DNA from 2 places in the Pseudoxanthomonas sp. Root65 genome. Region 2 is predicted to be linked to the other one. Evidence: predicted binding sites of a transcription regulator. Region 2 holds the regulator's gene; the other holds the start of a gene.
What was found. The regulator HrcA, encoded in region 2, represses chaperone genes, less so after heat shock. The targets are predictions, from matches to a motif close to TTNGCACTCNNNNNNNNNGAGTGCNAA.
Positions count from the first base shown of each region.

Region 1: the regulator HrcA is predicted to act here: its motif matches at 1,801-1,827, upstream of rpoH (RNA polymerase sigma factor RpoH).

Region 1 is NZ_LMHA01000001.1:946,620-951,041, forward strand. Features, by position in the region: gene ASD77_RS04140 (hypothetical protein) at 1-779, opposite strand, end outside; gene rpoH (RNA polymerase sigma factor RpoH) at 911-1,789, opposite strand; gene ASD77_RS04150 (metal-dependent hydrolase) at 1,988-2,824, opposite strand; gene ASD77_RS04155 (dipeptidase) at 2,898-4,118, opposite strand; rRNA gene rrf (5S ribosomal RNA) at 4,213-4,318, opposite strand.
Region 2 is NZ_LMHA01000002.1:796,774-801,195, forward strand. Features, by position in the region: gene fur (ferric iron uptake transcriptional regulator) at 1-102, shown strand, start outside; gene recN (DNA repair protein RecN) at 204-1,871, opposite strand; gene hrcA (heat-inducible transcriptional repressor HrcA) at 1,962-3,011, shown strand; gene grpE (nucleotide exchange factor GrpE) at 3,053-3,574, shown strand; gene dnaK (molecular chaperone DnaK) at 3,685-4,422, shown strand, end outside.

The DNA of each region.
Region 1 (4,422 bases), on a different contig from region 2:
CCATCGGTGGCCTCGTCCTCGCCCGGCGGTTCGCCATCGAACGGCAGCCGACGACCATCGGCCAGCGTCAGCACGCCCTTGCCGAGCCGTTCGGTATCGGCGCTGACGGTGATGAAATCGGCTTCGAGTCTGCCACGGCCCTTGTCGCCGGTCAGGTCGAACACGAAGGTGTTCATGCCCGGCGCAGCGCCGGTCGCGTCGGTGTCGATCTCGAACGCGGTGATCTGCCCGATGTGCTGGCGGATCAGCGGATAGCGTTGCGCGGCGTCCTGCGCCTGGCGGGTAAAGAGACCGGCGCCTGTCTCGAGGTCTTCATCATGGTCGTGCCCGTGATGATCGTCCTCGGCCGCCAATGCATCCGCATCGCCTTCGATCGCATGCTCGGTGCCATCCGCCATCACCAGCACGCCGGGACCGAGCGCCTCCTGCGTGGCGCTGACGGTGAGGAAGCGTGCCGTGACGCGGCCCTTGCCGCGGCTGCCTTCGACATCGAACACCAGCACGTCAGGGCCGGGTTCGTCCATGCTCGCTGCATCGTCCAACGCCACCTTGCGGATCGCGCCCAGATGGGCGGATACCACGGGATCGACCTGCATCGCGGCACGCGCCTGGGCGTCGTACTCCTCGCGATCGATGCTGAAACGCACACCGCGTTCTTCGCCCTGCGACTTGGTGTTGTCGCTTACCGCCGCCATGGCCGGCGCGATGCCCGCACCCGCCAGCACGCCGCACGCCAACACCACCGCCAGTCCCCACTGCCGCTTGTTGCCCCACCCCATGCGCTGCTCCTCTCGATGTCGTGCCGCCCCCGGGCGGATCGCGGCGTAGTGGACCACATCCGTCGCCGGTCGGCACCAAAAAAAAGAGGCCCCACAGGGGCCTCTTCGATATCGCATCACTCAGCAGCAGGTCAGGCCGCGAACAACGCCTTCATCTTTTTCAGCGCATTGGCTTCGACCTGGCGGACGCGCTCGGCGGAGATGCCGTACTCGTCGGCCAGCTCCTGCAGCGTGACCTTGCTTTCGCCGTCGAGCCAGCGGCGCTTGATGATGTCGCGAGAGCGCTCATCGAGGTTCGCAAGGCCTTCGCGGAGCAGTTCCATCTGGTTGTCTTCGCTGTCGGCACGCTCGTAGGCCTGCGACGGATCCTCGTCGCGCGCCACCAGATAGCTGGCGGGCGAAGGCGGCGCATGGTCTTCGTCTTCATCCGACGGCGCATCGAAGCCGATGTCGCGCCCGGACAGACGGGATTCCATCTCCATCACTTCGCGTTCGGACACGTTGAGGTCCTTGGCGATGGCGCTGACTTCCTCGGCATTCATCCAGCCCAGGCGCGTCTTCGACTTGCGCAGGTTGAAGAACAGCTTGCGCTGCGCCTTGGTGGTGGCAACCTTCACGATGCGCCAGTTCTTCAGGATGAACTCGTGCATCTCGGCACGGATCCAGTGCACCGCAAAGCTCACCAGGCGCACGCCCATGTCGGGATCGAAGCGCTTCACCGCCTTCATCAGGCCGATATTGCCTTCCTGGATCAGGTCGCCCAGCGGCAGGCCGTAACCGTTGTAGCCGCGGGCGACGTGCACGACGAAGCGCAGGTGCGAATGCACCAGTTCGCGCGCGGCGTCGAGGTCTTCGTCCTCGCGGTAACGGTTGGCGAGCGAGCGCTCGTCTTCGACCGTCAGCACCGGAATCTGGTGCACGGCGCTGATGTAGGCGTCGAGCGATCCGAGGGCACTGGGGATCGGGAGGTTGTTGGCGACCAGGGCGGTAGTGGGGGTCATCTGGCTCATGGGCAAGGATGTTAGCAGTCGGGGGGTTCGACTGCTAACCGTGCCGGAAGTTCCGTATTGTTCCAGCCGTGCAACGACAATACGCGCGCCGGACCCGCGCCCGGATAGCCTTTGGAATCATGGGCTTGCGAATCCGTCCGGCGACGTCCAGTCCGTGGCCGCCCGCTGGCTGAAGCACAGGCGGGTTTTCATTCAGGTTCACGGCGGCATTGGCACGATCGAAGGCGGCTCCGCAGCCGCCTGCCGCGCCAACACGGTGGTGGCCAGGGCATCGGCGTCCGCCAGACGGGAGGGATGGAATCGGGGACGCAGGTAGTCGCGCAGGTGTCCAACGGTGCGTCGAGCCATGCCGTGCCCGGCGCCGAGGTGATGCATCAGTTGCCGCCACGTGGCCATTCGCCACAAGCGGCGATCCTGCGCGAGCAGCAACGCCGCCAGACTGGCGAGCAACAGATAGAAGAGCGTGGTGGTCATCACCGCACCGATCACGCGCACGGGATAACGGGGCGATACCGCCTGCAGCAGATCGAACGCGACCGCGCGGTGCTCGATCTCCTCGGCGAAATGCCACTCCATCAGGTCGCGCACGCGTGGATCGGCGTTGGCGAGGATGGCTTGCGAGAGGAACTTGTAGCCGAGGAACGCATTGATGTGCTCGACGCAACTCACCAGCGACACCCGCAGCCACAGCGGCGCCACCCGGTCCATGACCCGGAAGATGCCACGGTCCACCACACGCTCGATGCCGCGATACGCATACCCCTGTGCGTCCAGGTTGTCCCAGTAACGCTTGTGCGCCACCCCATGCTGCGCCTCCTGCCGGATGAAGGCCTGGCAGCGCTGGCGCAGACCGTCATCCTGCAGCCGGGGCGTACAGGCATTGAGCGTGCGGATGTAGAACGCTTCATTTGCCGGCACCAGGATGGTGTAGGCGTTGAGCAGCGACGACACCACTTCGTTGCCCGGCAACCAGTGCCGCGGAATGTCGCGGGAAAGCGTCGCGGTGAACCGCCGCGCCGTGATGGACTCTTCCATGACGTCTACCTCCGTGGCGGAGACCGGAATGTTGTCTTGCTCGCATGCGTGGGCCTGGTGGCCGCGAAAGCCGTCAGTCCTTTGCGATCGCTTGAGCTTCCCTGATCACCCGCAGCAGGTTGCCACTCCAGATCTTGCGGACATCCTGCTGCGTGTAGCCGGCGGCAAGCAGTGCCTCGGTGATCCGCGGCAGCGCGCTGACGTCTTCCATGCCCATCACGCCGCCGCCACCGTCCCAATCCGCGCCGATACCGACATGATCCACGCCGGCCACTTTCAGGATGTGAAGCAGATGCGCCATGTAATCGTCGAATGTCGCCTGCTTCACCGGATAAAGGGCTTCGATCTCGCGCCGCTCGGCCAGATAGCCGCGTGCCTGCTCGACCGACAGTTGGCCCTCAGCGCCGTACTTCTTGCCGAGGGCCTCCATGGCCGCTTCGCGCTCGGGGATCTTGGGGATATCGATTAGATAGCCGCCATACGCGTTGACGTGGATGACACCACCCTTAGCGGCCAGTCGGCGCAGCCGGGCGTCGTCGATGTTGCGGGGATGGTCGTACAGCGCGTCGGCGCTGGTATGCGAAAGCACGATGGGCGCCCGCGACAACTCGAGCACCTGGTCGAACACGGCATCGCTCGCGTGCGAGGCATCCAGCACGATCCCCAAATCGTTTGCCGCCTCCACCAGGGCGCGCCCTGCCGGACTCAGGCCTTTCCACTCGGCGCCCGCGGGATCGGTCGAGGAGTCGCCGAAATCGTTGTTGCGGACATGGGTGATACCCAGCATCCGCAAACCGAGCCGATGGTAGGCCGTGAGCAGGCTGGGATCGCTGGCCAGGGGCGCGGCATTTTCCATGCTGATGAAGGACACCCGCTTGCCTGATGCGGCGATCCGCTCCGCATCCTCGGCGGTGCGCGCCAACTCGAGCTCCGACGCGTGGGCGGCGAGCATCTCGTGGATGCTGACCAGGCGCTCGAGGCCATGATCGCGCGCAGAACGCTTGCCTGCCTCGTCGCGCGCGCCCTGCGCGGTGTAGATGACCCAGAAGCCGCCATCCAGGCCACCCATTTTCATGCGCGGCAGATCCACCTGCGACAGATCGCCTTCATGCTGATGGTTGTCGGCGATGTTCCAGCCGGGCCGACGGAAGTTGGCGGGCGTATCCAGGTGCGTGTCCAGCACCAGCGTTTCTTCGTGGACGCGTCGCGCATCCGCGCCCGCTTCCTTCGCGGTTGCGCCATCGATGCAGATCAGCACCAGCGCACTGGCCAAGGCCACTCGACACAACGTCATGCATCCGCCCCTTCGTGAGATGAAGCAGGATTGTTGGCGAAAGCTGCACAAGAAAAAACCCCCAGCCTTTTGGCTGGGGGTTTTGGGGTAAAGCCCCTGGCGATGACCTACTCTTGCATGGCTTAAGCCACACTACCATCGGCGCGGCTGCGCGTGTTCGGGATGGGAACGGGTGGGACCACAGCGCTAATTTCACCAGGGAGAGGGTTGGAGTGTCGCCATCCAGGTAACGGATTAAGGCGCCAATCTCTCATAGGGTCTTGTGACGTAGCGGGCATTGGATTTTCTCTGACGATATCGTCGA
Region 2 (4,422 bases):
GAGAGCGTCGAGATCGAGAAGCTGCAGCGCGAGATCGCCGCCAAGCACGGCTACGAACTGGAAGAGCACTCGCTGGTGCTGTACGTGCGCAAGAAGCGCTGACCTCCCGAGAATCCTGGCTGTGGGAGCGACGTCAGTCGCGATGATGGGTCGCGGTGCTTCATCGCGACTGACGTCGCTCCCACAGATGAAACCAGGTTCGGTCAGACCGCGTTGGCCAGCAGCCGCTTCGCCGCGGCATGCGCTTCCTTGCTGACTTCCACGCCGCCGAGCATGCGGGCGAGTTCTTCCTCGCGCTGCTTCGCGCCGAGCTTTTCGACCGCGCTCTGGGTCATGCCGTCCACCGGGGCCTTGCTGACGCGGTAGTGCGCATGGCCCTGGGCGGCCACCTGCGGCAGGTGGGTGACGCACAACACCTGCCGCTGGGCGCCGAGGGCGCGCAGCTTCTGGCCGACGATCTCGGCCACCGCGCCACCGATGCCGGTGTCGACCTCGTCGAAAATCATGGTCGGCACGGCATCCAGGCCCAGCGCCGCGACTTCGATCGCCAGCGAAATGCGCGCGAGTTCGCCGCCGGAGGCGACCTTGCGCAGCGGGCGTGGCGGCTGCCCGGCGTTGGCGGAGACCAGGAATTCCACCCGTTCGGCGCCGGTCGGGTCGGGGCGTTCGCTGTCCTGGGGTTCCAGTTCGATTTCGAAGCGGCCGCCGCCCATGCCCAGCTCGGCGATCAGCGCGGTGGTGGTCTCGCCCAGCGCCTTGGCGGCGCGCTGGCGGGTGCGGGTCAGGGCGGCGGCGGCATCGCGCCACTGCGCCCGGGTCGTGTCGATTTCCGTGTTGAGCTGGAGCAGGCGCTCGCCGGCCCCGCGCAGCGATTCAAGTTCGGCGGCCAGACGGTCGTGCTGCTCCTGCAGGCCGTCCAGGGGCACCCGGTGCTTGCGGGCCAGGTCGTGCACGCGGGCGAGCTTGCGCTCCAGCGCGTCGAACTGCAGCGGTTCGCCATCCAGGTCGTCGCGCACCTGGCCCAGCAACGACACGGCCTCCTCGATCTGGATCGCGGCGCCGTCCAGCAATGCCTCCACGTCGCGCAGGCGGGGCTCGTGTTCGGCCTGCCGGGCAAGCTCGGCGCGAACCTGTTGCAACTGGCGCGTCAGCGACGGCGCATCGTCGCTGGCCAGTTCGCCCAAGGCGGCATCGCAGGCCTGGATCAGGCCGGCGGCGTGCGCCTGCCGACGGTGGCTGGCCACCAGCGTCTCCAGCGTGGCGGGCGCCAGGTCCTCGCGCTGCAGTTCCGCCAGTTGGTGTTCCAGGTAGTTGATCCGGTCGGACACATCGCCCTGACCGGACAGTTGTTCGCGCTCGCGCAGCAGCGCGGTCCAGCGGCGGGCGGCATCACGGACGGCGGTGCGTTCGCCCTCGTTGCGGGCGAAGGCGTCCAGCAGGTCCAGCTGGCTGTTGCGGGCGAGCAGCGCCTGGTGTTCGTGCTGGCCATGGATTTCCACCAGCCGGCTGGCCAGTTCGGTCAGCTGCGACAACGTGACGCTGCGGCCGTTGATCCAAGCGCGCGAACCGCCATCGGCCCGGATCACCCGGCGCAACTGGCACTGGCCATCGTCGTCCAGCGCGTTGTCGGCCAGCCACGCCTGCGCCGGCGATCCCGCGGCAGCGGCAAACTCGGCCGAGAGCTCCGCGCGCTCGGCACCGTGGCGGACCACGCCGCTGTCGGCCCGCAGGCCGGACAGGAAACCCAGCGCGTCCACCAGCAGCGACTTGCCGGCGCCGGTTTCACCGGAAATGACGGTCATGCCATCGCCGAATTCCAGTTCGGCGGCACGGACGACGGCGAAATCCTTGAGGGCGAGGTGTCTGAGCATGCGGCGGATTGTAAGCGGAGCCGGCTCACGTGCTGAGACAGCGGCGACGGTCCGCTTGCAAAGGGGGCGGTGCGACGTTATCTAGCGGGTATGCATTCGCCATCGCCCCCGCTGGATCCGCGCGCCCGCCAGTTGCTGCGCACGCTGATCTCGCGCTACATCCGCGACGGCGAGCCGGTCGGGTCGCAGACGCTGGCCCGGCACGCCGGGCTGGAGGTCAGCCCGGCGACCATCCGCAACATCCTGTCGGAACTGGAAGAGGTCGGGCTGCTGAGTTCGCCGCACACGTCGGCCGGCCGTATCCCGACCGCGCAGGGCTACCGGGTGTTCGTCGACAGCCTGGTGCAGGTGAAGTCGCTGGGCGAGGGCGAGGTGGCGCGCCTGCGTGCCGAACTGTCGGCTGGCGCCGGTACCCAGGCCCTGCTGGGCAACGCGTCCGAGCTGCTGTCGGCGATGACCCACTTCGTCGGCGTGGTCAGCGTGCCGCGGCGGGAACAGTTCGCCTTCCGCTACATCGACTTCGTGCCGCTGGATGGCCAGCGGGTGATGGCGATCCTGGTATTCGCCGATAACGACGTGCAGAACCGGGTCATCGAGACCCGTCGCGTGTACGAGCGGTCGGAGCTGGAGCGGATCGCCAACTATCTGAATACCCAGTTCGCCGGCCGGCCGCTGTCGGAGATCCGCGCCAACCTGCTGCACGACCTGCGCCGGGCACAGACCGAAATGGAAGGGCTGCTGGCCGAATCGATTGAGCTGGCCGAGCAGGCCCTCACGCCGCCCGGCGACGACGTGGTGCTGGCCGGGCAGACCCGGTTGATGGGCGTGCAAGAGCTGGCCGACCTGGAACGGCTGCGGGACCTGTTCGAGGCCTTCGCCCGCAAGCGCGAGATCCTGCAGCTGCTGGAACGCACGATCCGCGCCCCGGGCGTGCGCATCTTCATCGGCGAGGACACCGGACTGGCGCCGCACGACGGCGTATCGGTGGTGACCGCGCCGTACATGGCGGGCGGGCAGGTACTGGGCGTGCTGGGCGTCATCGGGCCCACGCGCATGGCGTACGACCGGGTCATCCCGGTGGTGCAGGCCGCGGCTGATGTCCTGGGCGCGGCCTTGAATCCGGAATCCACGGCCCCATAGGTTCCCGGTCGGGCGGCCGGACCTGCCGCCAGGGAACCGAAATGAACGAACAACACGATTACGACGACGCTCAGGGCCATGCGCCCGAGTCCCCCGAGGCCGATGCCGCGCTGCTGGCCGAGCTGGAAACGCTGCGCAACGAGCTGGACCAGCTGCGCGCCACCACGCTGCTTGAGCGTGCCGACCTGGAAAACCAGCGCAAGCGCGTGGCCCGCGACATCGAGCAGGCCCGCAAGTTCGCCAACGAACGCCTGCTGGGCGACCTGCTGCCGGTGTTCGACAGTCTCGACGCCGGCCTGGCGGCCGCGGGCACGGAGCCCAGTCCGTTGAAGGACGGGCTGGAACTGACCTTCAAGCAACTGCTCAAGGTCGCCGGCGACAACGGCCTGGTGCTGCTCGACCCCACCGGCGAAGCCTTCAACCCCGACCACCACCAGGCCATCAGCCAGGCCGACGCGCCCGACGCGGCGCCCGGCAGCGTGGTGCAGGTGTTCCAGAAGGGCTACGTGCTCAACGGCCGCCTGCTGCGTCCGGCGCTGGTCGTGGTGGCCAGGCACGACTGAACACCGTCGCGATAGCGCTTGAACCGCGCCATCGCATCCCTATATCGGGACCATCCACCCGGCCGGGCGCCGGGTCCAACATCAGAATTTGCTAGGGAGCGAGATCCATCATGGGCAAGATCATCGGCATCGACCTGGGCACGACCAACTCGTGCGTGGCGATCATGGACGGCGGCAAGGCCCGCGTCATCGAAAACTCGGAAGGCGACCGCACCACGCCCTCCATCGTGGCCTACACGAAGGACGGCGAAGTGCTGGTCGGCGCCTCGGCCAAGCGCCAGGCCGTGACCAATCCGAAGAACACCTTCTACGCGGTGAAGCGCCTGATCGGCCGCAAGTTCACCGACGCTGAAGTGAAGAAGGACCTGGACCTGGTCCCTTACGCCATCATCCCGCACGAGAACGGCGACGCCTGGGTGCAGACCTCCGACGGCAAGAAGCTGTCGGCGCAGGAAATCTCCGCGCGCATCCTGGAAAAGATGAAGAAGACGGCCGAAGCCTTCCTCGGCGAGACCGTCACCGAAGCCGTCATCACCGTGCCGGCCTACTTCAACGACAGCCAGCGCCAGGCTACCAAGGACGCCGGCAAGATCGCCGGCCTGGACGTCAAGCGCATCATCAATGAACCCACCGCCGCCGCGCTGGCCTATGGCCTGGACAAGGGCGACGGCGGTGCCGACCGCAAGATCGTCGTCTATGACCTGGGCGGCGGCACGTTCGACGTGTCGATCATCGAGATCGCCAACGTCGACGGCGAGAAGCAGTTCGAAGTGCTGGCGACCAACGGCGACACCTTCCTGGGTGGCGAGGACTTCGACAAGCGCGTCATCGACTACCTCGTCGAGGAG